Regions from separate parts of the Arthrobacter sp. Sr24 genome, predicted to be linked through region 1. Evidence: predicted binding sites of a transcription regulator. Region 1 holds the regulator's gene; each other region holds the start of a gene.
The links. The regulator LexA, encoded in region 1, represses DNA repair genes until DNA is damaged. The targets are predictions, from matches to a motif close to TCGAACANNTGTTCGA.
Positions count from the first base shown of each region.

Region 1 (10,525 bases):
ACGGTGACCTCTCACCGTCCCAGCGGCGCACGCTTGAAGAGGTTGTCAAGGTCAAGGTCATTGACCGTACGGCTCTGATTCTGGATATTTTTGCTCAGCACGCTCAATCCCGTGAAGGCCGGGCTCAAGTTGAATTGGCCCAAATGGAATACCTCTTGCCACGACTGCGTGGCTGGGGTGACTCCATGTCTCGTCAGGCTGGTGGCCGGGTGGGTGCCGCAGGTGGCGGTATTGGCTCTCGTGGTCCCGGTGAAACAAAGATGGAACTGGACCGGCGCAAGATCCGCACCCGCATGGCTAAGTTGCGCCGTGAGATTGCGGCCATGGCTCCATCGCGTGAAACTAAACGTGCCAACCGCAAACGTAACAACGTGCCCTCGGTGGCTATCGCCGGTTACACCAATGCGGGCAAGTCCTCGCTGCTGAACCGCCTCACGGATGCTGGGGTGCTGGTCGAGAACGCCCTGTTTGCGACGCTTGATCCAACGGTCCGCAAAACCGAAACATCCGATGGCCTGGGATATACCCTGGTGGACACTGTTGGGTTTGTCCGGGCACTGCCTACACAGCTGGTGGAGGCCTTCCGCTCCACCTTGGAGGAAGTTGCCGACGCAGATCTGATCCTGCATATTGTTGATGCTTCCCACCCTGACCCCGAAGGACAGATCTCTGCAGTGCGCTCGGTGTTTGCTGAAGTTGGGGCACTACAGATCCCCGAAATCATCATCCTGAACAAGGTAGATATTGCCGATCCTTTTGTGGTGGAACGTCTTCGCCAACACGAGTCCCGTTCCTTGGTGATCTCGGCCAGAACAGGACAAGGTATCGAGGAGCTGCTCGAAGCCATCAAGGACGGCATTCCGCACCCCAGCGTGGTGCTCACATTGCTTGTTCCCTACGAGCGTGGCGATGTACTGAACAAGTTGCATCGCAGCGATGCTGAGATCATCAGTCTGGAACATGGCGAGCAAGGCACCTTGGTTCAGGTTCGGGTCCGAGAAGACTTGGCTGCAGAGGTTGAACCGTTTGTCCAGCATGCCTGATAGTGAACTTTCTCAGCAGGCCTTGGACCTTTTGGATCGGGCCGTCGATGCCATGGGCGGGCAACGTCGTGACGGCCAGCATGAAATGGTACGCCGGGTGGTTGCCGCCCTTGAGAGTGGTGACCACCTGCTGGTTCAAGCGGGAACCGGGACCGGCAAGTCACTTGCTTACCTGATACCACTGATCGTGAACTCCCTGACCAGTGACAAACCTGCGGTGATTGCAACGGCCACCCTGGCTCTCCAGGCTCAGATTGTGGGCCGAGACGTACCTAGGCTATTGGCTGCCCTGAAGCCAATGTTGCCGCGGGCCATTGATGTTGCGCTGGTCAAAGGCCGTAGTAACTATGTGTGCCAGCAAAAACTGGCTGGCGGTTTCCCAACCGAAGATACCGGTGAGGGCGCCCTGTTTAGTCTCGGTGAAGACAACGTTGCCCACCCTCCGAGCGCCACCTCGGGGCCCACCTCACAGCTTGGCAAGGACGTGGTGCGTCTGCGTGAATGGGCCCAGGAAACAGACACGGGTGACAGGGACGAAATTGTTCCGGGAGTGACGGACAAAGCTTGGCGGCAGGTCTCTGTAACCTCCATGGAATGTCTGGGCGCCCAGAAGTGTCCCATGGCAACCGAATGCTTCTCCGAGCTGGCCCGTGCCCGCGGAGCAGAGGCTGACATTGTGGTCACCAACCACGCCATGCTGGCCATCAGTGCCTTTGAAGGCATCGCCGTTCTTCCCGACTATGACGTGGTGGTGGTCGATGAAGCGCATGAGCTTCAGGATCGTGTGACAGGAGCTGTTACCGGGCAACTTTCCGTGCAGATGGTGCAGGCTGCGGCGTCAAGCACCCGCAAGCACACCGCTGTTTCAGTTGATGCCTTGCATGCCAGCGCCGCGGCACTGGACCTGGCCCTAGCTGGCGTTCCTGAGGGGCTGTTCCCGCAGGGACTCAATGAAGTGCAGGCGCAGGCTGTGGAGCAGTTGCGTGATGCAGTGCGAGCAGCTTTGTCCGATTCGAAGCCGGAGGGCAATGCTGCCGCCGACGGCGGGCGTTCCATTGCCCGTTCCAGGCTCAACTTGATCTTCGATTTATGCGAACGTTTGCTGGTTGCCAATGATGCTCGGGAGGTGGTGTGGGCGTCGCGTCCAGGCGCCTTCGCGCCGGGGAAGGGCTATCAGAAAGCGGATGAAACTGAGCCGGCGGTGCTCAATATTGCGCCACTGAGCGTGGCGATGAAATTGCGCGAAGGGTTGTTTGCCGACCGGACGGTGGTGCTCACTTCAGCAACACTGGCTATCGGCGAGTCATTCCAATCCACCGCTGGCGGGCTGGGGCTTTTGGGCCCCAGCGCTCCCGCCTGGACGGGAGCGGATGTGGGTTCACCATTCGACTACCCCAAACAAGGCATGCTCTATGTTGCGGCCCATCTGCAGAAACCCGGTTTCGGGATGTCCGCTGAGCAATTAGATGAATTGGAAGCGCTCATCACCGCGGCAGGTGGCGGAACCCTGGCGCTGTTCTCTTCGCGGCGTGCTGCTGAAGATGCGGCTGAGAAGCTCCGCAAGAAGCTCAAGGTGAAGATCTTGTGCCAGGGCGACTCCTCCATGTCCGGACTCATTAAGCAGTTCGCCGACGAACCGGACACCTGCCTTTTTGGCACCATGTCGCTATGGCAGGGTGTTGATGTTCAAGGAGCCTCCTGCCGGCTGGTGGTGATTGATAGGATCCCGTTCCCGCGCCCAGACGATCCACTGGTCACGGCGCGTGCTCGGGCCGTGGCGCAAAGTGGCGGCGACGGATTTATTGCCATCTCTGCCACTCATGCCGCTGTGCGGTTAGCCCAGGGTGTGGGCCGCTTGATCCGTTCCAGCCAGGACCGGGGAGTGGTTGCTGTGCTAGATTCTCGGTTGGCCAATGCCAGCTACGGCGGTTTTCTACGCGCTGCGTTGCCGCCCTTCTGGTCCACTAAGGACCGAGCCGTGGCTTTGGGTGCCCTGAAGCGTCTCTCCGGCAAGTAGTCCCAGCGACGCCAAAGCACCCCCGTCAGCTATCGAGCTTACGGGGGTGCATTTGTATTTCTGCGCTAGGATCCGGCCGCGGCGCACCAGCAGCTACTCGTTGATAATGACTGGCAACGGTTAGAGACTTCGGAGGACCGAGACGACCTTGCCCATGATGGTGGCATGGTCACCCAGAATCGGCTCATAGCGGGTGTTCTGTGGCAGCAGCCACGTGTGACCGTCGCGTTGCCGGAAGGTCTTTACCGTTGCTTCATCTTCGAGCAAAGCTGCCACGATGTCCCCGTTGTTGGCTGTTGGCTGTTGACGGACAACCACCCAGTCACCGTCGCAGATGGCGGCGTCGATCATCGAGTCACCTTGAACTCGGAGCATGAAGAGCTCACCGCTGCCTACGATCTGCCGTGGCAGAGGCATGATGTCATCCACTGACTGATCAGCCAGGATGGGTCCACCTGCGGCGATACGGCCCACTAGCGGCACAAACGCGGTGTCCGAAGAGCTGCTCAGTTCGGCGAAATTCAGTCCATTGGAACTGCGGAGATTCTTGGGGGCGCTCACCCCTTCAATTTCGACAACGCCGCTGTCCAGCACCAGCGGGATAAGAACTTCCATGGCACGGGGACGCTTAGGGTCACGGCGTAAATAGCCATGGCGCTCCAGCTGGGTCAGCTGATGAGTGACGCTGGAGAGACTCGCCAGCCCCACTGAATCGCCAATTTCGCGCATCGAGGGCGGGTAGCCCTTGTCGGCAATGCATCGTTGGATGCACTCGAGAATTTTCTTCTGCCGTACCGTCAGCCCCTTCATTCCAGCGCGGCTGGGTGCTTGGGGAATGCGGTGCGGCGGGTCTGGAAGCGCCATGGTTCCGTCGGTCCTTTCGTGGCTGCCCTGAACAATGTCAGTGCCTGCTGGTGGACTGCATCTAGCGGCCAATCCTTGTTCTGCAAGTTTAAGCCACGAAGAGGCGAATTTCAAACATTTGTTCTATTTGCTCTTGGCAAGTGTCGTCTATAGATGCTAAAACTGTACTAGTAGGAAATTAGAACATACGTTCTATCGAATATGTTGATTGTGGAATCTTGGTCCGATGGATGCAGCTAGCCCAGGGATCCTAGGTTCACGGTGAAAGGACCAGAAATCATGAACGCATTGCTTATCTCCCACGCATCCTTTGGCGCGTCCCTAGCCGGTGCGGCGCCCACTGTGAGTAGTGCTGGTAATCATGGCGGTGTTCGAAGCGGTGCTGTTCGAAGCGGTGCTGTTCGATCCACCAGTATGCGGGCGCCCGCTGCCCAGTCTGACGAAGCACGGTTTGGTGCAGAGTCGTCCGGGGAAATGGGTCGTAGTTCCCTGAACGTGCTTGCCGGTGCTGGGCTCAGTTTGACACGCCGTGGCCGGTTGGTGTTCTTCGGTATCCCGGCCATCGCTGCCGCGGCGCTGATCTTGTTTGTTTCTTTCGCCATCATGGCTGGCTCGTTTGCTAGTCCGGCAAACGCGGCTAGTGAGGTAAAGGCGGTCAACATGGCTGACTATGCTGTGGCTGTGACAGTCCTGCAGGGCGACAGTTTGTGGAGCATCGCCGGTGCTGCCGACCCCACTCGCGATGTGCGTCATGTGGTCCGTGAAATCATTGCGTTGAACGAGCTGGGCACGGGCGTTCTGCAGGCAGGTCAGCGACTTTACGTCCCCATCCCGAAGTAGCGTTACTCCGGGAGACGGTGTCCGCATGGTGTCATCGTTTCGGACTTTTCCGCGGCCTGCAAATATGCTGGAAGGTATGGACCAGTTTGAACGCCTAAGTCAATTGCCGCTTCGTGACGACTTGCGTGGCCAGCACCCCTACGGAGCACCACAGCTTGATGTTCCGGTGCTGTTGAATGTCAATGAAAATACCTTTGGTGTTCCGGCAGACGCCAAGGAAGCAATCCTGGCAGCCGTGGCTCAAGAGCTAGATGGACTAAACCGCTACCCGGACAGGGAATTCACCGTCCTGCGCCAAGAGTTGGCGGCGTATCTTGGCCACAGCCTAAGTGAAGATAATCTTTGGGCGGCCAACGGTTCCAATGAGGTGCTCCAGCAGTTGCTGCAGGCCTTCGGAGGCCCGGGACGCACCGTAATGGGATTCCCTCCCACATATTCCATGTACCCGCTGCTGGCCAGCGGAACCGGAACAGGGTACATTGCAGGATCCCGTGCTCAGGACTACAGCCTTTCTGCAGAATCCGCCGCCGAACAGGTTCGTCAGCACGCGCCAAACCTCGTTTTCCTCTGCTCGCCCAACAACCCCACCGGAACGGCCTTGGGCCTAGATGTTGTGGAAGCCGTCTACGCGGCCGGCGAGGCGTCTCAAACCGTGGTCATTGTTGACGAAGCCTACGCAGAGTTTTCCCACACCGGAACTAAGAGTGCCCTGAACTTGCTCGAAGGCAGGCCCCGATTGGTGGTCTCACGCACCATGAGTAAGGCCTTCGCATTGGCCGGTGCGCGGCTAGGCTATCTGGCCGCTGCGCCGGAGGTCACCGACGCTCTGCGCCTGGTTCGCCTGCCGTACCACCTCTCCGCCATCACCCAAGCAACTGCAGTGGCGGCTCTGCGGAACTCCACGTCATTACTGGCCAATGTGGAGCAGATCAAAGTGCAGCGGGACCGGATTGTCGCCGAGCTCATTGAGTTAGGGCTGAGCCCCGCGCCGTCTGATTCCAACTTTGTCTTCTTCGGTGGACTTGAGGACCCGCATGCCGTCTGGGAGGCGTTGCTAGCCGACGGCGTCCTGATCCGCGACGTCGGGATTCCCGGCCACTTGCGCGTCACAGCGGGAACGGAAGCCGAGACCACGGCGTTCCTCAAGGGATTGCGCGCCTGCCTCACCGCCTAGCGAACTGCGGAGGCGCCGCCGTCGAACATGGGGGCTTCCTTCTCGCGGTATTCCCACTAGGGGACAGGTTTGGGCATAATCATGCCTTCTCTCCTAAACTGGTAGCACTACACCAATTACGTTTGCGCGCCCGTCCCTGCCCGGTAACTGCCGGGTGTGAAGGCGCACCACAACAAAGGACTGCCGCAATGACTGAGAACAGCCCGAATCCCGGCCAGGGACGTACTGCCCGCCTGGAACGTGCCACGAGCGAGTCAAGCGTCATGGTGGAGATCAACCTCGACGGTACCGGCGTGTCAAACATTGATACCTCCGTGCCTTTCTATGACCACATGCTCACAGCCTTGTCTAAGCACTCCCTGATTGACATGAACATCAAAGCCACCGGTGATACGCACATCGATGCCCACCACACGGTAGAAGACGTGGCCATTTCCTTGGGAGAAGTACTCAAGGAAGCGCTGGGTAACAAGGCTGGGATCCGCCGCTTTGGCGAAGCCACAGTCCCGTTGGATGAAGCACTGGCCAACGCTGTGGTGGATCTTTCTGGCCGCCCCTACTTGGTACATGGCGGCGAGCCTGCCGGTCAGGAGTACCACCTGATCGGCGGTCACTTCACGGGATCGCTCACCCGCCACGTCTTTGAAGCCATCACTTTGCATGCGCAGATCTGCCTCCACATGACGGTTATTGCTGGCCGCGATCCGCACCACATCGTTGAAGCACAGTTCAAGGCTTTCGCCCGGGCACTGCGCTCGGCCGTTGAAGCCGATCCCCGCGTCACCGGAATCCCATCCACGAAGGGTCTTTTGTGAGTTCTGGAGTTAGCGAAGCGGCAGTAAGCAACAACGCCGGTAGTGATAAGCCCACGGTCACGGTGCTGGACTATGGATCGGGTAACGTCCGCTCCGCCGTCCGCGCGCTGGAACGTGCCGGTGCAGTGGTTACGCTCAGCGCCAAGCCCGAGGATGTTCTGAACGCCGACGGTCTGGTCGTTCCCGGTGTCGGCGCCTTCGGTTCGGTCATGGACGAGCTCAAAGCCGTTGATGCTCTGCGTATGATCGGACGCCGCGTTGCCGGTGGCCGGGCAGTTCTAGGCATCTGCGTAGGGATGCAGGTCCTCTTCGACGCCGGTGTAGAGCACGGCACCCATCGCGAAGGCATGGGGGAGTGGCCTGGAGTGGTCGAACTGTTACCTGCACCCGTGGTCCCGCACATGGGCTGGAACACTGTGACTGCGGCGGAAGGATCCATGCTCTTTGAAGGTGTGGAATCCGAACGCTTCTACTTTGTACATTCTTATGGTGTGCAAAAGTGGGACTTTGAAGTCCTGCAGCCCAAAATGCGTCCGCCCATGGTGACCTGGTCCGAGCATGGTGCCCCGTTCATCGCGGCCATGGAAAACGGCCCGCTCTGTGCAACACAGTTCCACCCGGAGAAATCCGGTGACGCGGGAGCGCGCATGCTGCGTAACTGGGTCAATTCCCTGACAAAGGCGGCTCGCTGATGTATTCGTTGTTGTTGATGGCTTTGGCTGGCCTGCTCATCGGTGGAGCGTACACGTTCTACCAGCAGAAAACCGCGCGCTGGATCCCCATCAGCTTTGCCGCACTGGCCGCCATGTCACTCATTGCCGCCTACTTGCTCACGCTCTAGTCTTCTGCTTTTCTTGCTTCAGGCTCTTCTCATTTCACGCACTACCCGCGGCCGTGCCGCAATTTTCATCCTGTCGTTTCCACCCGTAGATAAAACAACGTTGAGGACCCCATGACCACCCCCATTTTGGAATTGCTGCCCGCTGTAGACGTTGTGGACGGCCAGGCCGTGCGCTTGGTGCAGGGCGAGGCGGGCTCGGAAACGAGTTACGGCTCCCCACTCGAAGCGGCCATGAAGTGGCAGAACGACGGTGCAGAATGGGTTCACCTTGTGGATCTTGACGCTGCCTTTGGCCGTGGCTCAAACACGGAGTTGTTGCGCGAAATGGTGCAGGCCCTAGACATCAAGGTTGAGCTCTCCGGTGGTCTGCGCGATGACGCAACGCTGGAAGCAGCACTCGAACTTGGGGTAGGCCGCGTCAACTTGGGCACAGCCGCTCTGGAGAACCCCGAGTGGACCGCAAAGGTCATTGACCGTTTTGGTGACAAGATCGCCGTGGGCCTTGATGTTCGAGGCACCACCTTGGCAGGGCGGGGCTGGACCAAGGAAGGCGGGGATATCTGGGAAGTCCTGGCCCGCCTGGAAGATGCCGGCTGCGCCCGTTACGTGGTCACGGATGTCACGAAGGATGGCACGTTGCGCGGACCCAACGTGGAGCTGCTGCGCGAAATGTGCACCCGCACTTCGAAACCTGTGGTGGCTTCGGGTGGAATTTCCAGCCTTGAAGACCTGCGGGTGTTGCGCGAATTGGTTGGTGAAGGCGTGGAAGGGGCCATTGTTGGCAAGGCTCTATACTCTGGCGCGTTCACGCTCCCGCAGGCCCTTGATGTTGCAGGCCGTCGCTAAATCATGACTGAGCTGCCCAAGAAACATCTGCCCGGACATATCGCAGCGGCTCTGGCCGGTGCTGGCGGCAGCACCGATTCTGCCGGGCAGCCCTGGGCGGGCCGGGATCTTCCCGCGCAGGAAAAGTACCACAACTTTGACACCGACGACGGCGCCATGGACACCGGGTTTGCCGCCGCTCTTGAGGCGCTTGCGGCAGGTGACGGCAGCGAAGCGCAGGTTGTTGCCTCTCTCGCCACTGCCCGGGTCTTCATTCCGATCGTGGCGCAGCTGGCCGAACAGACCGTGGGTGAGACTGGTCTGGTCTCGGACAAGGAATCGGACATGGCACTGGTGACGGTACAAGGGCCTGATGGTCGCCGAGCGCTGCCTGTATTTTCCAATGCTGGGGCTTTGGCCCGCTGGCATCCTGAGGCACGCCCGGTTGCCGTTTATGCAGCGCGGGCAGCGTTGTCTGCGGTGGCCGAAGAAGCGCAGCTGCTGGTCCTAGATCCCGGCTCCGAGCGTCCTTTTGTGGTGCGCCGTCCGGCCATGTGGTCGCTCGCGCAACAGCAACAGTGGGAGCCCAGCTACGGCGATGCAGCGGTTCAGCGTGTTTTGCGCGAGTCCGTGTCTTCGTTAGGTAACACAGCAGTGGTGGACATTTCTGCCAGCGCCGGTCAGGGCATACAATCCCAGTGGTACTCAAAAGCTGAACCGTCGGCACTGATAGTGTCCGGCGGTGGAATCGGCCCAGAACTCTGTGTCACCATCACCTTATTGCCCGGGCTGGACCAGGTGTCGGTCAACGGTGTGCTCTCTGCTCTGCAAGCTTCTTGGGCAGCAAATGAGTATTTTGCCCAGGCAGTGGATTCAATCCATGTTCGCCTTCGGCACCCCCATATTCAGGACAACACCATCGCAACGTAGCCTCGGCGCTCTCATGTGATGGAACACGAAAGAGAGCTCACCGAAGTGAATTTTGCTGCCTACCGTGAAATCCTCGCGGTCGCACCTGTGCGCAGGCTGTTGATTGTGGCCATGTTTGCGCGTATTCCGCATGCAGCCGCAGGTGTGCTGCTGACTTTGCATGTGGTTGAAACGATGCAGCTGAGCTACGCCTCAGCAGGGTTTATTGCTGCGGCCATCACCATCGGCATGGCGTTCGGCGCTCCGTGGCGAGGAAGGCTCGTGGACCTCTATGGGCTACGCAAGGCGCTGCTGCCCTCTGTGTTCGCCGAGGTAGTGGTGTGGAGTTTAGCTCCGTTCCTGAATTTCCAGCTCCTTATGCTGGCTGCCTTCATTGGCGGTATCTTTGCTGTCCCCATCTTCTCCTTGGTACGCCAAGCACTCAGCGTGATGGTGCCCCAAGACCAGCGGCGCACCGCTTACGCATTGGATTCCATGGGCGCTGAAATCACCTTTATGATTGGGCCCGCTGCCGGTGTGTTGATAGCAACCACCATTCACACGGTGGTGGGTCTGATCATCATCGGTGTCACCGCGTCCCTTGCCGGTGTTTTTTTGATGGTTTTCAACCCGCCCACAAGAACTGGCCAAAAAGGATCATTCGTCTCCGTCGGCGTGGTTGAGTCCCATCCGTTGGATGCAGTCGAGGATCGTGAAGCACCGGACTTCTCGGGGAAGAACGCGCTGGGCCGTTTGTGGGGAGGGGCTCGACACAATCTGCGCTGGGTCAATATCGCGGTGCTGGCTATTTTGGGCACCTCCTTGGGCGCCGGCCTGGTTTTGGCTGGAACCAACGTGGGTATGGTCGCGGTCATGCGCGAAAACGACGTCGTTGGTGATCTGGGCATCGTGTTCATCTTCTGGTGTGGAGCCTCGATCGTTGGCGGCATTCTCTACGGTGCCCTCAAGCGCTCCATCAATCCGCTGTGGCTACTGATGGCTATGGCGATCCTGATCATCCCCATGGGATTTGCCACTAATGCGTGGATGTTGGGGCTGCTATCGATTCTTCCGGGCCTACTCTGCGCTCCGGTCCTGACCTCAAGCGCTGAACACATTGCTGACCTGGTGTCCGAACGGCGCCGCGGTGAGGCCATGGGCTGGTACGGCTCCTCCATGACTATCGGTAGCGCCATG
Region 1 covers NZ_JBTNDB010000014.1:35,665-46,189, forward strand. The annotation lists gene hflX (GTPase HflX) at 1-1,043, shown strand, start outside; gene ACX80D_RS10730 (ATP-dependent DNA helicase) at 1,036-3,060, shown strand; gene lexA (transcriptional repressor LexA) at 3,181-3,924, opposite strand; gene ACX80D_RS10740 (LysM peptidoglycan-binding domain-containing protein) at 4,204-4,764, shown strand; gene ACX80D_RS10745 (histidinol-phosphate transaminase) at 4,841-5,938, shown strand; gene hisB (imidazoleglycerol-phosphate dehydratase HisB) at 6,127-6,753, shown strand; gene hisH (imidazole glycerol phosphate synthase subunit HisH) at 6,750-7,445, shown strand; gene ACX80D_RS10760 (hypothetical protein) at 7,445-7,594, shown strand; gene priA (bifunctional 1-(5-phosphoribosyl)-5-((5-phosphoribosylamino)methylideneamino)imidazole-4-carboxamide isomerase/phosphoribosylanthranilate isomerase PriA) at 7,706-8,440, shown strand; gene ACX80D_RS10770 (SseB family protein) at 8,444-9,349, shown strand; gene ACX80D_RS10775 (MFS transporter) at 9,368-10,525, shown strand, end outside.

Region 2 (10,525 bases), on a different contig from region 1:
CACGTATATCCACCTTGCGGTCCATCAGCACGTTGTACACGGTGACGTCCAGCTCGTGAGGATTGGTACCGAAACCAGCGGAGAGAGCACCCTGCGGATCAAAGTCCACCAGCAGCACCTTGCGCCCGGCTTCTGCCAGCGCAGCACCTAGGTTGATGGTGGAAGTGGTCTTGCCGACGCCACCTTTTTGATTCACCATGGCGATAATGCGTGCGGGGCCGTGGGAGGAAAGGGCTGGAGGCTCGGGGAATTCCGTCACGGGACGCCCCGTAGGGCCCAGTACGTCTTCGCCGGCAAGTGCCGTTGCACCCTGCTCGTTGCTCACCTGTCAGTCCACACTTTCGCCGCTAATTTAACTCACCACTGCCACCCTCTACGTTACCGGGTGCTGGGGGCATGTTTTGAACATTTGGCCCCGATGGGTTTTGAGCCTTGACTCTCAAGCTGAAGTTGAATGTTGTTACGCGCCTATACTTCGAAGGTGATGAGCAAAAGAACCAATCCCACCAACAACACCCCCGCCGGGCCACCAGCCGCTTCGCAACCAGCCCACCGCAAAGAGGTAGTGCGCGTCGAGAAAATGCAGGCCGGTTACGGCGGCAAGGCCGTCTGTGGTGTTGTCAGCTTCAGCCTCCATTCAGCTCAGGCCTTGGCTCTTGTGGGGCCCAACGGCGCCGGCAAATCTACGGTAGTAAAGACAGTGGTGGGCCAACTGGAGGCCGTCTCCGGCACAACCTTGATCAACAGCTCTGTAGTGGATGACCGAACACTGGATTTTCGACGCGAAGTCGCTGTTGTTTTCGATGATGACGCTTTCTTCCCTTCGTTAACGGTGGAAGAGCACCTAGCGATTGTCTGCGCCGGGCACGGCGTTGATGACGTGGAAGAGATCATTAGCGCTGAACTGGAATTCTTCGGCTTGAAAGAACAAGCAAGCTCGCGGCCGTACAACCTCTCCTCGGGACAACGGCGCCGGATGCTATTGGCCGCAGCCTTTGTGCGGCCCCGCTCGCTGCTGGTGTTGGACGAGCCAGAACAGCGTCTTGACACGGCCATGCGACACAAACTTGCCGCCCGCTTGCGTGCTGAAGTTGACGCCGGTCTGTCACTTCTGGTGGTGACCCATGATCCCGATTTCCTCATGACGGTGGCCACCAAGGCCGTTTTCATCGCTGATACCACCCACGCCATGACACCGACGCAAGCCGCAGCGGCGATCGCTTCCGAAAACCCGCACGCGGGCTGAGTCATGGCCATCACTACAAGCGAGCGCTTCAGCGCCAAACAAATCCGCCAGTACACCTTCAAGGCCGGGCTTAGCCGCACTCAGGGCGGGCTCATGGAACTCATCTCCGAGGTGTACACCTCCATTCTTGGGGCATTAACATTGCTGACTATGGCCGGGGCCCTCATCATGGCCTTGCGCCATAGTTTGGGTGTTGGTGATGAGTCGGCGCTCTTGGCCTCTGCCGTTGCGCCAGGTTTCCACTCGGTAACACTGCTGCAGGCCAGCACGACGGTACTACTGACGCTGGCCGCGGCACTCCTAGCCACAGAAATGACCATGGGGCCAGTTGCCATGACGCTGCCGCAAACCGCCTGGTGGCTGGGACTACCAGTGCGCCGCAAAGGTTTCATCCAGCCCGGGTTCTTGAAATCGATCCTCTGGCCAACCCTCGCGGCCGTGTTAGTAGTTCTGCCACTGTCGCTGGGTATGGCGGCGAACCCCACCCCCGGGAACTTAGCGCTGGCCGTGCTGTGCGGCGCTGGCTTGGCCTGGCTGCTGTACGGCATTGCCTCGTGGTGCCAGATCACGGGATCCGGTGCGTGGCTGAAAAAGATTATGGGGGCCATCACTTTCCTTGCCCCATTGAGCTTGGTGGCGACGGCCCTGTACAACAACGTGGCCGGATCCAGCGCTATCACCGCCGCGCAAACCTCTTGGCTGAAATTCCTTCCCACGAGCTGGCCCCTCTTAGTGGCCGACGGCGCCACGTGGCCCCTCTTAGTGGCCGACGGCGCCACGTGGCCCCTGCTGATCGTGGCTCTTGCACTGGGGCTCCTTGCGCTGGTCTATGCAAACCTTGAACGCATCACCACAGCAGCACTCAAGAAAAGTGCGGCCGCTGGCGCTTATGCGGCCAGCTCATTGCTGTCCATGGATGCTACCGAGCTCTCCCGTTCGCTGAGCACTGGGCCCTCAGCGGGGACCAGCAGGGTCAAGCTACCCATGATTTTCAAGAAAGGCACTGTCCACGCCCGCAGCATCAAAACACTGGCCAGCACGCATGCCACCATGGCGCTACGCTCGCCCAGCACGCTGCTGCGGGTGCTGGTGCTCGCCGCCGTACCCGCATCATTGGCATCGGTGGAGTTCCTCGGCAATGCCATTTTGATCGCCGTGGTCCTATACTTTTGCGCCCATTTCGCCGTCACTGCTTTGGGTGCCACTGCACGGTTTGCCAATGGCAACCCGGCAGTAGATACGCTCATGCCGCTGCCAGCAACAACGGTCCGCCGAGTGCATTATGTGGTTCCCGCCGTGGTCATGACACTGTGGGCACCGGTCTGTTTTGGACTCTTGCTCGCCTTGGGTGTTGGCTCAGCTCCCTTGCTGATTCTTGCCATTTTTGCTGGTCCGGGACTTGGCGCCGCCACATTGCGCGCTGGTTTCCGGGCCGCGCCGGACTGGAATATGCCCGCCGTGGCAGGCCCTGCCGGACCCATCCCTACTGGAGCCATTAGAGCGTTCATCGTTGGCCCGGACCTGAGCCTGATTGTGCTGTTGCCGGTGCTCATCTGTCTGATCTCAGGCGGAGTGCCCTCCATTGCCTTCCCGGTTCAGCTGACACTGACATGGCTGGCTTTCTTGTGGGGCACCCATGTGCGGAAGCCAAAATCCGCCAAGGACGGTGGCTTATTCGGCATCCCCCCTGCAGTCGCCAGCAAGTAGTAGCGCACGAAGAGGGGCCTCGTTTATGTGTCCGCTCCCACACCGTTTACAATTGCTGAGGCGTTCCTAGCGCCGCCAGAGTGTCACGCAGCGTCGCGCGGCACCGCTCCAGACAAATAGAGGACCACCATGAAGCTGCTGAAATCGATCCCACTACTTGGCTGGATTGTTATAGCCATTATTTTGGGTATCCTTACCGGTCCCCTCATGCCAACCTGGCTTGGCGGGTTGTTCCTGACCTATAACTCGATCTTCTCTGGCTTCCTGAGCTTCATTGTGCCGCTCATTATTTTGGGCCTGGTCATGCCCGCAATCGCCGAATTGGGTAAGGGTGCAGGTAAGTGGCTCGGGGTCACAGCTCTGATCGCCTATGGTTCCACCATCCTCGCTGGTTTGCTGGCATACTTTGTGAGCCGGTGGCTCTTCACTGCTTCTTTGTCCGGCGGTGGACTCGAAGCGATTGGTGCCGACTCCGGTTCCGGTTTCACCCCTTTCTTGACGGTGGTCAGCAGTGCCGGAGATTCTGCTACTGAAATTGTGCTTCCGCCAGTGATTGGCGTCATGAGCGCCCTAGTGCTCGCGTTTGTGATCGGCATTGGTCTGACCGCATTCAAGTCCAAGGTGCTCTTCCGCGGTGCTATTGAGTTCCGCACCATTATTGAATCCGTGATTCGCCGCATCATCGTGCCGGCTCTGCCGCTGTTCATCTTCGGTATCTTCATGGACCTCTCTGCCAGCGGATCAGCTATCACTGTCGTCACAAAGTTCTTGCTGGTAGCAGTTGTCTCCTTCGCCCTGACGTTCGTTGTTCTGATCGCCCAGTACTCGATTGCTGGCGCCATGAACGGCCTGAACCCGTTCAAGGCACTATGGAACATGCGCGACGCGTACTTCACCGCACTGGGAACCTCTTCATCTGCTGCGACTATTCCGGTAACCCTTGCTTCAACGAAGAAGAACGGCGTCTCAGATTCAGTCGCCGGATTCGTGATTCCACTATGCGCAACCATTCACTTGTCCGGTTCAATGGTGAAGATCACCTGTTTCTCCATTGCAGTCTTGCTGCTCACCGGCGGCGATATCTCCTTCGGCGCCTACTTCCCCTTCATCTTGATGCTCGGCGTCATGATGATTGCCGCCCCTGGCGTTCCCGGTGGCGCTATTGCCGCAGCCGCCGGTCTGCTCGTTCAGATGCTCGGCTTTGGCGAAATTGAGGTTGGACTCATGTTCGCGGCTTACATCGCCCTGGACAGCTTCGGTACAGCCACCAACGTAACCGGTGACGGCGCCTTGGCACTGATCATGAACAAACTCACCCGTGGCCACCTCGGCACGCAAGCTCAGGATCCCAGCGATGAGAATGTTGTAGCCGCACCGGGCAGCGAAGCTGCGACGCACACTCTGGCTCAGTAACAACGCCACTGGGCAGCGATTAGCCGGCCGGTAAGAGGAGAACCACAAAGTTTTCCTCTTACCGGCCGGCTGCTTTTAAGCACTACTCAGGTGCTGTTCGGAGCGTCGGGACTGCAAGGAACGTCAGGGCTGCCAAGGGTGCTAGAAAGGTCGGGACTGTCCGGATTTTCAGAGGTGACCCCCTTGCCCCTCAGGCCGGGTGTCTTGTCTGACGTCAGGCCGGGTGTCTTGCCGGGTGCCAGTGACTTGGCGATGCATTTCTTCAGCCATTTGGGATAGGCAGGCCATTGGGGTTGGGTATATTCTGGTTTGTGGTATTTCCCTGAGGGCGACGTCCAACCGACCCTGCCATCAGCCTTGAGTCGAGGGGTCCAACCACGGAGGCGGATGGTGGTCCGCAACGGCTCATCCCATCGGCGATACCGTCCATGACGGTCTTTGTCATCCTTGAAGTGTTTGAAACCGTGATGACGTTTACACGCTGGCCTGAGATTAGTGAAGTCAGTCTTCCCGCCGTATTCAAAACTCTGCACATGGTCCATATCCGTTTCCATCACCGGTTCAGTGCAATTCGGGAAGTAGCAGCCGCCAGCTAGCGCCTGCAACACGGACCGTTCGGTGTCCCGAAGTGTGTAGCGATCTGGGCTCAGCGGCAGCGTCTCCCCGGTCACCGGATCAGTGAACACCCGCAAGAACGTTGGCGAGCCAGCCAACAAGCGTCGAGCAATATTTTCCGGAACGGGCCCAGCATCCCGATCGACCAACTCAGCAGGTTCATCTGTAATCCCCAACAACCCCAACAGTGGAACTTTCAACAACACCAACGCCTTGGGCATGGGTGGATTCGTCACCAATGGATGCTGTGCCAGCCCCGCCAGCTCCTGGACGTAGAGCTCCTGAGGGTCTTCTATGACCCCATCGACCACACCCTCGACAAAGCCCGACCCATCACCAACCAGCACCCCGACAATCCCACCATCTTGGGCAGCTTCTGGGCCATTAGCGGGCACATCCGCCGATTTAGGATCGGGCACAGGGCTGGCATCCGCGCTGACAGGTGGATCCGGTTGAGCGTTACGTTGCCTGTCCCACGGAGCTGTCTCATCAAGCAAAGTCACCCCGAACGCTGAGCTCTCCCCAAAAGGAACCATAGTTTCGTCCCCATGGGAGGAATCGCCAAAGATGCCCTCGGCCGAACATGTTCCGCTCGTGGCCGGAGGCTTGTCAGGGAAGAACGCACTACCACTGCCGGTGCGCCAAGATCCTCCGTTGTTGCCTTTGCCATAGCTAGTGCTGTTACTGCTGCGTTGACCGAACCCATTGGCGCCGTTCTTGCCGCCCTGGCCGTTAGTCGTTGGGGATGGTGCATAATTCGCGGTGCTCGGGAGTTCTTGGCCCATGAGGAGTATCGCGGCAATATCAGCCCTCAGTTGATCCATGGTCCGAGGCTCCCGGCAATCTTCACCGGTCCCAGCCGCGGCAGCCGCCCGATGGGCTTCCGCTGCTGCCGCCTTGATGGCCCGCGCCGCGCGGGTGCAGTGCACCATGATCGCGTTCGCGGCAATGGTGGGAACGTGCAACGTCACCCACGACATCCCATCCTTACCGGGATCTACACTCAAGGACCGTCCTCGAAAAGCCTGCTTGGTCCGCACTTCACAAGACTCGGGGAACAACAGTTCCCGCGCCCGCCGCGCCTTCGAGGCAAACCTCCCCGGAGTGGTATTGACCGCCAGTAACAACAATTGCGCCTCAAATTCTGCTCGAATCTGTTCACTAACCCCGGCCGTCTCATTCAACGTGCCGAACTCATCCAGAATGGTGCATACATGCCGCCACGACAGTTTCCCCGCCATCAGAGCTTCCCGGGTTGCCGGGTACTCCTGCAAGTATTGTGCCTGGACCACCAACCGCGATGCGCTTGATTCAGCAATCCCCAAGGAAGCAGCGATATCGGCGATATGCCCCTTCTCAGCCACCCGACTCTGGCAGCTATCCAATTCCGTAGCCGCGGATTCCACCGCTACCGCCCCCATCATCCGATCCACCAGCGACGCCTTACACGCCGCCGAATTATCCTCTATCCACTTCATAAGGCGCAGACCCTGCTGACTGGAATCAATGACACTCCGAGCAACACTGAGCCGGGAAGCCGGCTCAGGATTCGGAACAGGATAAGGAGTCCGGGCGGGCAATCCAGCCAACACCTCAGTGTCAGACCCAAAGGGTTCAATTAAGGGAAAGGCAATAGACGCGAGAAGTGCCACCACATCCTGTGTGGCGAAATCGCCCGGACCTCCGGGGACCTTCTCCCGCGTACTCATACATCAAGTTTACGCTCACCGTAATCAACCTGCAATACTTATACGAAATAATATTCTAATAAAGTGGAAGCTCACTCACCCACTTAACGCAAGAGCCGCCGTCGCCCATTCACAGGCGACAGCGGCTTAGGGGAAAAATTCAGGAGAAAACATAGAGACGAACAAGAGAAATACTGGCCCAAGGATCTAGCTGGGGCGCAGCACCGGGACGAGCGTCTCAATCACCGAGGAGTCCTCAATAGTTGAAGGCACCACATAGTCTTCGCCATCGGCGATCTGGCGCATGGTCTTGCGCAGGATCTTTCCGGAGCGAGTTTTGGGCAGCGCGTCCACTACTACTGCGGACTTGAAATCTGCCACGGGCCCAATCTCGCGCCGGACCAGCGCAACGAGCTCCTTTTGCAGGTCCTCGTCGGACAGTGTCACCCCCGATTTCAGGACCACATAGCCCACAGCCTTTTGCCCCTTGAGGGCATCAGCAACACCAATGACAGCGCATTCCGCTACGGCCTGATGGGTGCCGATGACCTGCTCAATGGCACCGGTGGAGAGCCGGTGGCCGGCAACATTGATGACATCGTCGGTGCGGCCCATGACAAAGACATAGCCGTCTTCGTCTTGGTAGCCGGAATCGCCCGTGACGTAAAAGCCCTCAAAAGCACTGAGGTAAGAATCAACAAATCGTTGATCATCGTTCCATAGGGTGGGCAGCGTGCCAGGAGGCAGCGGCAAGCCAAGAACTATGTTGCCTTCCTCCCCCGTGGCCACATCCACTCCCATACCGTCTACGATCCGCAAATCGAACCCGGGCATGGGCACAGTTGGTGAGCCCGGCTTCAAGGCCAGAGGTTCCAGCCCGCGCGGGTTTCCCACAATGGCCCAGCCGGTCTCGGTCTGCCACCAATGATCAACCACAGGTACCCCAAGGACCTTGCCAGCCCAATGATAGGTATCGGTATCCAGCCGCTCACCCGCGGTGAACAGCGTTTCCAGAGTGCCGACGTCGTACTTCTCCAGCAGGGCGGCCTCCGGATCCATCTTGCGAATGGCCCGCAATGCGGTGGGTGCGGTGAACAACGCCTTGACCTTGTGCTGCTCAATGACGCGCCAGAACGCGCCGGCGTCAGGGGTGCCCACAGGTTTTCCCTCGTACATCACAGTGGTGGCCCCGGCCAGGAGCGGCCCGTAGACAATGTAGGAATGCCCCACCACCCAGCCAACATCGGAGGCCGTCCACCAGATATCACCCTGGGCAATGTTGTAGTGATTTTTCATGGTCCACAAAAGTGCGACGGCGTGACCACCATTGTCTCGCACCACACCTTTGGGTGCCCCGGTAGTACCTGATGTGTAGAGGATGTAGAGCGGTTCACTCGCTTTCACAGGCACGGGTGCGGCGGGCTGGGCGTCTGAGAGCGCAGCCTCCCAATCCACGGCATTCAAGCCCAGGGCTGCGGGATCTGCGCTAAAGCCGTCGCGGTGCTTGATGATCACGGGCAGTTCCGGGGAACCTGCCTTGGTCAACGCTTCATGAACTGTGGGCAGGTACTCCACCACACGATTGGGCTCCAGTCCGCCGGAGGTGGTGACAACAACTTTGGGTGTGGCATCCTGAACGCGCACAGCCAGTTCACTGGCAGCAAATCCGCCGAAGACCACGGAATGGATGGCGCCCAGACGCGCGGTGGCCAGCATGGCGATGGCGGCCTCGGGGATCATGGGCATGTAGATCAGTACCCTATCCCCCTTGCCTACACCTTGGGCGCGGAGCACTCCGGCGAAGCGAGCAACCTGATCGGTGAGCTCCGCGTAGGTGTAGACACGTTGGGTTCCTGTCATGGCGGAATCGTGGATCAGGGCGGGCTGATCCCCACGCCCGGCGGCTACATGCCTGTCGAGAGCGTTGTAACAGGTATTGAGCTCGCCATCAGCAAACCAGCGGCCATGTGGCGATTGCTCTCCGTTGTGCGCTTGCGTGGGCGCCACATCCCAATCGACAGCTTTGGCCGCTTCGAGCCAGAACCCCTCGGGGTCATTGATGCTGCGCTGGTATTCGTCCCGGTAGCTAACGGTTTTCAATGCCATAGTGCTTCTCCATCCACCTTGATGTGATGTGTGCCATGCTACCGCGCAAGTTTGGGCCCTGACAACCACCAATGTATACATTATTTGAATTATTTGGCAGAAATTTAGGAAAAACACCCCATTACACTGTTGCTTGTATACACAGAACGGGTAGTGTGTTCTGTAGGCCACAGCTAATAGGCCACGCAATATCAGGGCGAACCGCCTCAGAACAGCCACAGAATCACCACAGAACCACCACGCGACCACGTCAGGGAGGGATCATGCGAGCTAGCGAACGAGCATATGTGGCACTGCGCGCCGACATCATCGACTGGCAATTGACTCCTGGCACAGTACTGGGAGAGGTTGAACTCTCCGCACGGCTGGGGGTATCCCGAACTCCCATTCGTGAAGCGCTGGCCAAACTCACAGCCGAGGGCCTGACTGAACCACAGAGCGGGCGCGGAGTGGTGGTCAGTGAAATCTCACTGGACCATCTGGATGAATTGTTTGAACTCCGCACAGCCTTGGAATGCCGGGCCGCCGAACTGGCAGCCCAGCGCTGCGATCCGGAGATCTTCTTCAACCTCCACCGTCAGCTTGTCAATGCAGGAGAACTTATCACCGCCGATGATCCGTCCCGCGCTGACTACTACCAGCTGGCGGGTGACTTGGACGCGGCGGTGGATTTCGCCGTCGGCAATCATTACCTCACCCAGGCGCTGAAGAACTTGCGGGTTCACTTGGTGAGGGTCAGGCGGTTAGGTAAAGACAATCCCGCTAGGCTCCGCGACGCTGCGAGGGAACACGCAGCGATTGCTCTTGCTATCGCCAACCGCAGCCCCACCGTGGCCAGCGCAGCAACCACGGTCCATCTGGATAACAGCCTGCGCCATCTTTTGAGCACCACTCATTAATACTTCCCCAAATATTTTTGTATCACCCTGCGAAAGGAACACCATGACAGTCGATCACAATGTCCGCGTTTACAAGAGCGAAGAGAACCTGGCCCGTGAGGACCAGTTGGCCCACAAGATTGCCACCGTGGCTGCTGACCCCGTGGCCGTGACCGCTGAGGTCACCGATATGATCATCAACCGCGTCATCGACAACGCTTCCGTTGCCATCGCATCCTTGAACCGTGGCCCCATTGTTGCGGCCCGCGCCCAGGCACTGACCCACGCCCCGTCCACTGGTGGCGCTGGCGCCTCCGTTTTCGGTATCACCGAGAAGGTTTCCCCCGAGTGGGCTGCTTGGGCCAACGGCGTGGCCGTTCGCGAACTGGATTACCACGACACGTTCCTTGCTGCCGAGTACTCTCACCCGGGAGATAACATTCCGCCGATCCTGGCCGTTGCCCAGCACACCGGTGCATCAGGTGCAGATTTGATCCGCGGCCTCGCCACCGGTTACGAGATTCAGGTTGACCTGGTCAAGGCCATCTGCCTGCACAAGCACAAGATTGACCATGTTGCCCACCTGGGCCCCTCCGCCGCTGCTGGCATTGGCACCTTGCTTAACCTTGAAGTGGAGACCATCTTCCAGGCCGTGGGCCAGGGTCTGCACACCACCACCGCCACCCGCCAGTCCCGCAAGGGTGAGATCTCCACGTGGAAGGCTCACGCTCCCGCATTTGCCGGCAAGATGGCCGTTGAGGCTGCCGACCGTGCCATGCGCGGCCAGACCTCACCGGTTCCGATCTATGAAGGTGAAGATGGTGTGATCGCGTGGATGCTCGACGGCGCCGACGCTCAGTACACCGTGCCCC
Region 2 covers NZ_JBTNDB010000005.1:21,153-31,677, reverse strand. The annotation lists gene ACX80D_RS05150 (ParA family protein) at 1-325, opposite strand, end outside; gene ACX80D_RS05145 (ABC transporter ATP-binding protein) at 485-1,246, shown strand; gene ACX80D_RS05140 (DUF6297 family protein) at 1,250-2,953, shown strand; gene ACX80D_RS05135 (dicarboxylate/amino acid:cation symporter) at 3,083-4,366, shown strand; gene ACX80D_RS05130 (HNH endonuclease signature motif containing protein) at 4,453-6,690, opposite strand; gene ACX80D_RS05125 (propionyl-CoA synthetase) at 6,877-8,775, opposite strand; gene ACX80D_RS05120 (GntR family transcriptional regulator) at 9,039-9,674, shown strand; gene ACX80D_RS05115 (MmgE/PrpD family protein) at 9,718-10,525, shown strand, end outside.
Region 2: the regulator LexA is predicted to act here: its motif matches at 6,733-6,748, upstream of ACX80D_RS05130 (HNH endonuclease signature motif containing protein).

Region 3 (10,525 bases), on a different contig from region 1:
TGTCAGCTGCGCCAGCTTCGTCGTCATGCCACGTGAATCCGACATCGAATCCGGCATTAGCCAAGGCAATAGCTGTGGCCTTGCCAATTCCCCTATCGCCACCGGTCACAATGGCCGTTTGCGGATAATCGCGCAGAGCCCCCAAAACCGGGGCCAGATCCGGCACTATTTCGGTGCTTTCGCAGCAGCTGACCGTTCGGTTTTGCTACCCGCAGTGGCGAGGTCACCGGCGTCGTCCTCTAGATGCGCGCGCATAAACCACTGGAACAACTCCAACTGGGCACACTGGCTGATGACCATGTCCTCCGTGATCGGATCCAGCTCACCCACGGCCGCCAGTGTCTGGCGGTGACTTTTCAGGAACCCTGAATACACCACATCAAGGGCCGCCAGATGGGCGCTGGTGTGCGCCCTCCCAATGGAATAATCGTCCCAGGAACGCGCGCTCACCAGTGCTCCGGGCAAGCCGTTGGGGGAGACGCCAAGGGTGGCAATCCGCTCTGCGGTCTCATCAACCATGGCTCGAACCAGCTCAATTTGAGGATCAAGCATCTCGTGAACGCTGATGAAGTCCCTGCCAACAACATTCCAATGCGCATGTTTGAGCGTGAGCTGGAGATCGTTCAGTGCGTGCAGCCGCCCCTGAAGCAGCGCTGCAATCTTATGTCCGTCTTGCAACGACAGTCCGGGAACTGTGTAACCTGCATGTGCCGTTCTTTTGGTGACCATTGAAACTCCCTCGAATCCTGTGAGTGTGCTTGCGCTTATTCCGATCAGGTTCTTGCGTGTTCTTACTGGCTTTTCAGCGAGCCGGGACTACTTAATGCCCTTTATTGCCCGGCCACATCCACGCTAGTCACAACTGGCGTCAAGTTCCAGTGGCACGCGCTTCAAGGGCCGGAATTCAGGTTAAAGTTCCGGTGAGTTCGGCCGACGTTCGGAGAAAAATTGGGCTCCGGTGTTATTCGAACCGGCTGGGATCGCCCATTCCCCGGCGAACTATTTCTGCATAGCCGCTGGAGAAGTCCACCACAGTGGTGGGTTCGGCGCCAACGTCGCCGGAATCGATGACGGCATCCACCACATGATCAAGAGTTTCCTTGATTTCCCACCCCTGCGTCAGTGGCTCCTCTTCATCGGGGAGCAACAAGGTGCTGGAGAGCATCGGCTCACCGAGTTCTTCAAGGATGTCGTGGATCAGGCGACTATCCGGGATGCGGACACCCACGGTCCGCTTTTTCGGGTGCGCCAGCCGCTTGGGAACTTCTGGGGTGGCCGGGAGGATGAAGGTGTAGGGCCCAGGTGTGACGGCCTTGATACTGCGGAAAATGTCATTGTCGACCATGACGAATTGGCCCAATTGGGCAAAGTCCTTGCAGACCAGTGTGAAATGGTGATGCTTATCCAGCTGACGAATGCTCCGGATGCGATCCAGAGCCTCACGATTTCCCAGTTGCGCACCCAGCGCATAACAGGAATCCGTGGGGTACGCGATCAAACCGCCAGACCGGATGATTTCAACGATCTGGCTGACGGAACGCGCCTGCGGATCGTGCGGGTGAATGTCGAAGAATTTAGCCATGACCCGAGCATACGACTCCAGAGGCTCCAGCGCCGCCATTGACCGCATTTCATGGCAATTTTTACTGTGGATTCAACCGTCAGCCACAGGCCATTAACAGCTATCCGGGAGGGCACGTGCCCCGAAATTCGCTTGCCCCACCCGCGCCACGGTGGGGCCCTCTTCAATGGCCAATTCATGCCAGCGCAGTCCTGGAACAACCGCGAGTTCCAGACACTGGTGCAGGGTCTCTTGAACCCTAATTTCACCCAAATCAGTACACCCTGGCGCAATGACGTGGCGCGTCCTTGCAGAGTCCACTGTCTTCCCGGCAGTTGTCTTACTGGCAGGCAAAAGCTGGACATACTCTAGGGTGCGTCCGGCGCGCTGGGCGGCGCCCAACATTCGGTCCTTGACCAAGGCTGGGAGGTGGCCGAACTATTCCACCGGGCAAGGCGGGCCCAGGAACGTTCATGCCAGCCATTTCCCAGCTGCACTTTCGCTTAGGGCAGGTTGGCTCCTTTCAGGAAACTCCCATCTTGAAGGCGCACCCTTAAATGGCCCGTGCCTCGCAGTGCTATAGGAGAATTACTAGCTACTGACGACGGCCAGCCACACGTGCACAGCTACTGAGGGGAATATGCATGGTCCAGGACGCAACACCGAAACCAGACCCGGCAAAGAATATGGCTACGAATTCAAATGGGAAAGCAGCGAAGTCAGGTCGCAGATGGCGCGCAGCCTTTGAAGCCGGCAAGGGGTTCCTCACCGGCACTGGCACTGGCACGACCTTGGCCCAGCTGGGACGGTTCTTTGCTATCTGTGCTATCGCCGGGGTCCTCGTGGCCGCCCTTTTTGTGCCGGCTGCAGCCATAGCCACGACCGCCGCGCATAGTGCCGATGATTTCATTACCAATGCCCCACAGGTACTGGATATGGGCGCCCCGCCGCAAGCCACAACGATCCTGGCGGCCAACGGCGCCACGATCGCCACCCTTTATGCCCAAGACCGTCAGATAGTTGGGTTGGACGCCATGTCACCCTTCATCAAAGAGGGCATTGTTTCCATCGAAGACTCCCGCTTCTATGAGCATGGGGGAGTGGATCCCACGGGTATCTTGCGGGCTCTCGTCGCCACAGCCCAGGGCGGCAGACAAGGCGCTTCCACCATCACCCAGCAGTACGTGAACAACATGCTCATTGAGCAGCTCGTCTCCGATGGCAAAACGGATCAGGCCAAGTTCGGGCTGGATAAGACCATGGCCGATAAGGTCAATGAGATTCGGCTAGCCATCAGCTTGGAAAATGAAATGTCCAAGGACGATATCTTGGCTGGATATTTGAATATCATCTATTTCGGCAACGGTGCCTACGGTATTGAAGCTGCGGCCAAGCTGTACTTCGGCACCACCGCCGCCAAGCTAACGCTGCCGCAGGCAGCGTCCTTGGCTGGAGTTGTCAATAACCCCGGCTACTACGATCCCATTTCCCAGCCCGATCATTTGGTGGACCGCCGCAATGACGTGCTGGCCAGGATGCTGGCACAAGGCAAGATCAGCGCTGCCGATCATGACGCCGCTGTCAAGACCCCACTCACGTTGCAGGTGACGGAGTCCAACCAGGGCTGCGCCGCAGCCGCTATGGCTCCCTACTTTTGCGACTATGTGCAACAGCTCATCCTCAATGACAAAGCCTTTGGCGCCACTGTGGAAGAACGCACTAAAGTCCTCTACCAGGCTGGGTTGACGATCAAAACGACTCTAGATCCGACGCTCCAGAATGAGGCACAGCAGCAGGTCACGGCCACCATGAGCCCCACGGATCCCTTGCAGCGCGGAGCCGCCATTGTGAGCGTGCAGCCGGGAACTGGCAACGTCCTGGCCATGGCTCAAAACACTATTTATGACCCAGCAACGCAACCGGGCAATTACATGGGAAACTTTGCTCTGCCCGTCAACGACGCCAATGGTTTACCACTGAACGGTGCTGGTGGTTTCCAGCCCGGTTCAACGTTCAAGCCCTTTGTCTTCGCAGAGTGGCTCAACAGCGGACACTCCATGATGACGAGCATCGATGGCACTGTCCGGGAGTACCCGGTCGACTACCCCTGGATCAACAGCTGCGGCAAGACCACTGGTTTCTACGATCCGGCCATTCCGGGCAGTGATCTGCTGCCTAATGACGGCCCCAATGACTACCGTTCGATGACCGCTTATCAGGGTCTTTTCACCTCCATCAACACCGTCACCTTCCAAACCGCAACAGCCTTGGATTTCTGCAATATCCAGAAAATGGCGACGGCGGCTGGTGTCAAAGACGGCGGCACCAACCAGCCTTATGATCTATCTTCCATCGCCAAGTTGATCGGCACGAACAATGTGGCTCCCATTGATATGGCAACCGCATTTGCCACTTTCGCTAATGACGGTATCCGCTGCAGTCCTATTGCGTTGACCTCTATCACTGACACTGCCGGAACCAAGTACCCGGTTCCCGGTGCCGACTGCAAACGCGCCATGAGTTCAGAGGTGGCAGCTGGCGTCACGTACGCCCTGCAGACTATGTTGGTACGCGGTTCCGGTTGGAATATCCCGCTGAACGACAAGTCATCGGCCTTTGCCAAGACTGGCACCACTGACGGAAATATTGACACGTGGACAGTGGGTGCCACCAGCGGCATTTCGACGGCGTCATGGTTCGGCAGCTACCAAGGCAACGGCGATCAGTGGGTAAACCAGGACATCGTCATCAACGGTCAGTATTACGCTGGCGTTGATGGGGCTAATTTGGCCGGATCACAGTGGGCTGCCGTGATGAACGTTGCGCAGGAGCAAACCACTTACACGGCGAAGCAGCTTGTTCAGCCTCCCGACAGTATGTTGGCCCCCACGGCTCCTTATATTGCGGGTTTCAATGATCCCAAGCCTGGTGATTTCCCAGCGCCGCTGTCAGGAAACGTCCCGTTTCCGGTAACGCCGGCTGTGCCCTACCAGTCTCCGGCGCCAGAAGTCCCTTCCCCAGAATCTCCGGCTCCTGCAATACCAGCCCCCGCACCCGCTGAGCCTGCTGCCCCAACTCCATCACCTTAGTTAGTTCCTTGGCTGGCAGCGAAGTGCTGGCCCTTCATAAGGCCGCGTCAACTACCTCGTTGGACTAATCTGCGGGAGAATAATGTATCGGGAAAAGCCCGCAAGTCTAAGGAGATAGACGTGACGCAAGCTATGCCAGAGGTTCGTATTGTTGTCGGTGTTGACGGCTCAGCATCCTCGGTGAATGCACTCAAAGAAGGCGCGCGTTTGGCGGAGGAGCTAGGTGGCGTGGTCGAGGCCATTGCTGTTTGGGAAATGCCCACCAAACATGCCAGCTACGCAGCCTTGGGTATTGGCGAATTCGAGGAAGGAGCTCGCAAAGTTCTGAGCGACGCACTTTTTCAGGCTTTTGGAGATGAAGTCCCTCCTTCCGTTTCCGCCAAGCTTGTACACGGGTCGGCGGCGAACGGACTGACATCGGCGGCCCAAGGTGCGCGGATGCTCGTGGTGGGTCGACGCGGCCACAGTGGCTTGATGGGACTCTTGCTGGGATCTGTCAGTTCAGCTGTAGTGAAACACTCCCCAGTTCCCGTGCTCGTGGTTCAGTAACAGCACCATCAGCCCCGTGGTCACCAGCCACCCTGGTAGCGACGAGCCGCCGCTTCTGCCGTCTGAAGTGCCAGTTCAAGTTCAGCGACGGCATGCTGGTAGGTGGCTACGCCGTCGTCCGTCATGAGGGAATACCCGGAGTCATCGTTTGAGGTGCTCCGGGCATTCTTGGCACTGGAAACTGGCTGCAGCCGGTTGGCGGCCGTCACGGCCCGGATCAGTGCCGATGTTTCAGGAACTCTGACATCGCTCATCGTGGGGAAGTCGATGGCGGCACCCGGGTCCAGCTCGTAGCGGCTCCATTGCGTCATCAAAGCGAGGTGGCGGCGCGATACCTGATCAAGCGCCGCAGCCAGCTCGGTTTGGTGCCTGTTGGCTGCCACAAGGTCGGCATGCCTGCGGCACCCGAGGTGAGCGGCGATGGCGGTAACAGCTGCCAGCACGAGCAGTGCGCACGAGAGTGCGCGGTTAGTCATGGCCGGGATCAGAATCATTGGGGCCAAAACGCACAGGCCCGTGAACGCGTACCAGAACGCCGCATCGGGATCGTCTTGTCGCTGCCGGCGCGATCCTGCAAGCGCCACTGTGACCGCCGTGGTGAGAGCGACGAGGACTGCAAGAACGAGGAACAGCATTCCCATCGACCTCCCGGTACCGTAGCCACCTGCATCTGCCCTTACTCCATTTCAGGCCCATTACCGGCGCAGGTCAAGGGCCAAGTTGTCTCTGCCGATATACGGCCGCGTAGCCCAGGATCTGGGTTAGGCGACGTCGCGTTGCTGGCCCCTACGTAGTCACCCAAATTGGGCCCGCTCCCGAGATGCGCCGTCCACCAGAATGTCATGGACACTCAGGCGTTTGGCGAGCATTCCGGACAGCACCAGGTACGCCAAGAATCCACCCAGACCCACGATCACCACGAGCGAGCCGCTCCAGGCCGTTGCACTGTCAGTGTCCAGGTCCAGGACGATGTTCAACATCACCCGCGGTTTCGTAAGCGAGTAGTGCCTGGACACCAACGCCTGCCATGAGATCCCGGTGGCACGGGCTGCCTGCGCTTTCGTGCCATCGAGGTGCCATCGGGGTGATTGTCATCGGCCTACTGCCGTGCGTCACGAAGCAGCATCTAAGGAGACCTGGATAACGATTCCCCGCGCCCCTGCTGGCGGACATAACAGTTCAGTGGATCTTCTGGTCTAACAGCTTCCATTGCGCTCGCTACGGCCTAACGTGAAAGTACCCAAACCTGGGTAAGTTCTCACTGTTAAAGAGGGTGTTTCCCATGAAGTTCATCAAGGCATGGCTGGCAATTGTGGGGTTACTGGCGGCATTCATTCTCGTCGCGCCGGCACCGGCGCAAGCAGCGCCCTATTGTGGGATCACGTGGGGTTCGCTGACGAAGACTGCCGGGGTTGGTTCCAGCGCCACGGTAGCTAATGTCCGAGCCGGGCAGCACGCGTGCTTTGACCGTATGGTGATCGACATCAATGGCCATGCCAATGGCTATTTTGTCCAATACGTTTCCGTGGTTGCGCGTCCGGGTAGTGGACAGTCCGTTCCGGTTCGTGGTGCTGCCGATCTCCAGGTCACAGTGTGGGCCCCCGCCTATACAGACTCTGGCGCATCCAGCTACACGCCAGCCAACCGTAATGAGCTCATTAACACTGCCGGATACACCACCTTCCGTCAGCTGGCCATGGCAGGCAGCTTTGAGGGCAGCACCACCATGGCGTTGGGAGTCCGCGCACGGCTCCCGTTCAGGGTGTTTGCCCTAGACGGACCGGGGAACACCTCGCGAATCGTGATTGATGTGGCGCATCGTTGGTAGGTCACTGTTAATCCACTTCTAAGCGACTATCGCCGCACATCTCTATCCCGGCTGCCGTTGGCGTACTTCTTTCAAGTACGACGGCGGCAGCCGGCTTTTCGCTGTCACGTCGCCAGCATGCGGATTGACTAGAATTTAGTTTCGTGAGATTTTCTCTTTCTATTGCACCTACCATACATGTGATCTAAAATTGTGGTATGGGCAATTCATTTGGGTTCCCGATGGATCGGGAGAATCTATCCACCACAGCTCGTGTGGCGGAATTGATTGATGGGCTTACTCTTCCCACCATTGAACCCCTTGCCTCTGACATTGCATCTCTCGTGGGATTGCCAGCGCTGCCCCTTCCGGAGAGTTCCGGCCCACAACGCCCCTCGCAGCTGGCGGGCATACGGACGCTGATGGACGACTGTGGCGAGGCAGTCGCATCCCTACGCCGGCATCAAAACAAGTGCGCCGCCCACGTTGCCATCATGGTTGAGCGCATGGATTCAGCCTCTGTCATAGAAGGCGGGCTGTTATCTCTTGGTGCGTGGCAGAAAAACGGCGCTTTGGCGCAGATTACCTCCGAACTGGCCCTGATTCTGCACGTTGGTGAGGGCTACGCTTGGAGGCTAATCGATCATTCAGTGACGCTGGTTCGGTTCCTACCGGCCACCATGGAGGTTCTCTCGGCAGGGGAATTGTGCTGGGATCATGCAGTGGTCATCGCCGAGGAAACAGCGCTGCTGCGTTCGGCACGAATCTCCCAAGCTACTATTGACGCCTTTGAACAGACGCTGCTTGAGCATGCTGCCACTAGGACGCTTCCAAGCTTTCGCTCCACTGCCCGCAGATTACGTGAACGCAGCTACCCGGAAACAATTACGGCGCGTACACGACATGCCTACGCTGACAGAAATATGCGCGTCTCACGAGGCCAGGACGGCATGTCCTGGCTCAGCCTCTATGCTCCAGCGCCCACCATCGAAGCCATTTGGGATCAATGCAACTTCACAGCTCAGGCTGCCCGCGGACCCCATGAAGAGCGGACCCAAACGCAATTGCGCGCAGACATTGCAGCGGCACTACTCCTGCGCCAAAGCATGGAACAGAACGGAATTCACAGCCCAGCCCCTGCCGGGACGGCCCCTCCAACACCCGCCCAGAATGATTCCTCCCTCAGAGATCAGGGAGGTAGCGTCCCCTATCAAAGTGCGCAGGGTGAAAGTGGGCAGGTTACAAACGGGTAGGATCCTTGGTACCTCAAATCAGCGCCGGATCCCCGCGGCGAAGGACTCTTCCCAGACCCGAACCGCTGTGCAGCTAAGTTCAGTCCCTGGCAGATCCCACATTTTGATGATGCCAACTACAACCACCCAGACTCTAAGGAACCAGATCCTCGGAACTTTCCTGAGTGGAACTCCACAGCCCAAATACCTCCATTAACCCCCGTCCGTACTGGCTCCAGTGCAGATTCTGGCGCGAGTACTGGCACCGAGGAGAGCTATCAGGGGACTAATGCGTCCGCAGCATCTTCCAACGACAAAGGTTCATGGCCACCGTTACCGCAGGTCACTCCCATCGTGCTGATTCCTGCCCTTTCACTTCTTGGTATGACCAATGAGCCGGCATGGATAGAGGGATCGGGGCCCATCAGTATGGAAGTTGCCAAACGCCTTACCTCTCAAGCCACCAGTATGCTCCGACTGCTAGTCGATCCCATCAGCAATGAACCCTTGGACATTGCACCGGACCGCTACCGAATCAGCTCAGCCATGCGGACGATGCTGCGCATCAGGGATGAATACTGTCAGTTCCCGGGGTGCTTGGTTAAAGCCATTAGCTGCGATGTGGACCATATCAAGAGCTTCGAAACTGGGGGCAGGTCGATCTACAACAACCTTGAGAGCTTGTGTGGCCGTCACCATCTACTCAAACACTTCAAGGATGACAAGGACCGGCACGGAAGGCGACGCTGCATTGATGAACCCGAACGCCAAGGTGTGCGTCTCCGTGGCTGGACTCCGCACATGGAGGCCAATGGCAGGGTTTCCTGGACCTCACCGTCCGGCCGGTCTTATCCTCCTGAAGTCCAAGAGACCCAGGCGCCGGCCTACCCGAAGTGGTTGAAGCAGCTCATCGAGCGGTCCATGGCTGGCAAGGAACCCAAAGAGCTCGAGAACAGCATGGACGTAGACCAACGGCAAGAAAGAGAGCTGGCTCGGGCCTTTTCGCTAGCTGTGGCCGAAGCGGTCGCTAGCAACCTCGCCCAAGCAGTCGACAACGAAGAGACATGGGACCCAGACAATCTTCCTGAACCTCCCGCACCGACGCCTTACGATCAGGAAGACGACGAGATCTGGACTCTGAGGGCCATTGAAACAGCACGCATGAATCCGCATTTAGGACTCCCAGACGCGGCCTAGCTGGCACGCCATTCGGACTCACCCAGAATCAGGCTCACCGGATATCAGGCTCAGTACCGTTCGGGTTCCGTGCCCAACTGAAAACGGAAACCGCGAACGCTGCTCGGGATGATTTCCACAAATGTGTACTTCAATGTCTGCAGCCACGGGGCAAGGGGAAGCTCACTAACGGCATCAATTTCCGTTTGCGATTCCAAGACTCGCGCGGTGCCCTTAAGTACCACGCTCCAGGCTTCGCTCTCGGCGAGTCCGTCAATCTCAAACGCCACCGAGTCGTTGACGGTTAGCTCGGCCAACTTGGTACCTGGGTTGGTGCGCATGAGGAGTTTTCCGTCATGGGCCAGGTAGTTAATGGGGAAAATATCTGGCTGGTTACCCACACTCAAGGCCAACCTGCCGAATCGAGTGTGCTCAAGGAAGCGCCACGCTTCGTCATTGCTCATGACCTGTCCAGGGATCTCTTCTGTGCTCATGGTGTGATTATGCCCCATCTAAAACAACGGCGGGCTTTCCGGCACTTTCACGCAACATTACGGTTCCGGTAACTGTCGCTTGAGGCTGAGTATCAGGGTCCAAAGCCAGCTGTGCTGCGAGGCGCCCCATTTCTTCAAGCGGCAACCGGTAAGTGCTCAATCCGGGGGAGTGATCCCGGAGGGTTGGAATGTCATCGAAGCCGGCTACCTGAACGTCTTCGGGAATCCGCAGTCCCCGGGAGCGGAGCGCTGTCATGGCGCCAAGTGCCATGACGTCATTTGCCGCAAGGATGCACAGGGGGGACTCATCCGCATTCTGGCCGGTGGTGATTTTCAATGTATCGAGGCACTCAAGGGTGGCATCGAAACCGCCGCGGCTAGTAAAGGGCCCAGCTACAACGGCCAACGGTTCGAGGGAGCTTTCAGCTAGAGCGGCCATGAATCCTGCAACACGTGACCGGGCGGTATTGCGTTCGTGAGGACCGGAGAGAATGGCAAAGCGGGTGAGGCCACAGGCCAGCAAAGCAGCCACAAGGTCGTGAGCGCCGTCAAAGTTCCCAATGGTCAGGACCCTCGCCTCAGGGATGGATGTTGCACCCAAGGTGACCACCCTGCCA
Region 3 covers NZ_JBTNDB010000004.1:120,521-131,045, reverse strand. The annotation lists gene ACX80D_RS04690 (SDR family oxidoreductase) at 1-166, opposite strand, end outside; gene ACX80D_RS04685 (Dps family protein) at 166-729, opposite strand; gene ACX80D_RS04680 (L-threonylcarbamoyladenylate synthase) at 962-1,582, opposite strand; gene ACX80D_RS04675 (transglycosylase domain-containing protein) at 2,248-4,650, shown strand; gene ACX80D_RS04670 (universal stress protein) at 4,771-5,199, shown strand; gene ACX80D_RS04665 (hypothetical protein) at 5,220-5,834, opposite strand; gene ACX80D_RS04660 (hypothetical protein) at 5,994-6,182, opposite strand; gene ACX80D_RS04655 (AMIN-like domain-containing (lipo)protein) at 6,482-7,027, shown strand; gene ACX80D_RS04650 (DUF222 domain-containing protein) at 7,225-8,259, shown strand; gene ACX80D_RS04645 (HNH endonuclease signature motif containing protein) at 8,623-9,435, shown strand; gene ACX80D_RS04640 (pyridoxamine 5'-phosphate oxidase family protein) at 9,486-9,908, opposite strand; gene ACX80D_RS04635 (LacI family DNA-binding transcriptional regulator) at 9,916-10,525, opposite strand, start outside.
Region 3: the regulator LexA is predicted to act here: its motif matches at 7,199-7,214, upstream of ACX80D_RS04650 (DUF222 domain-containing protein).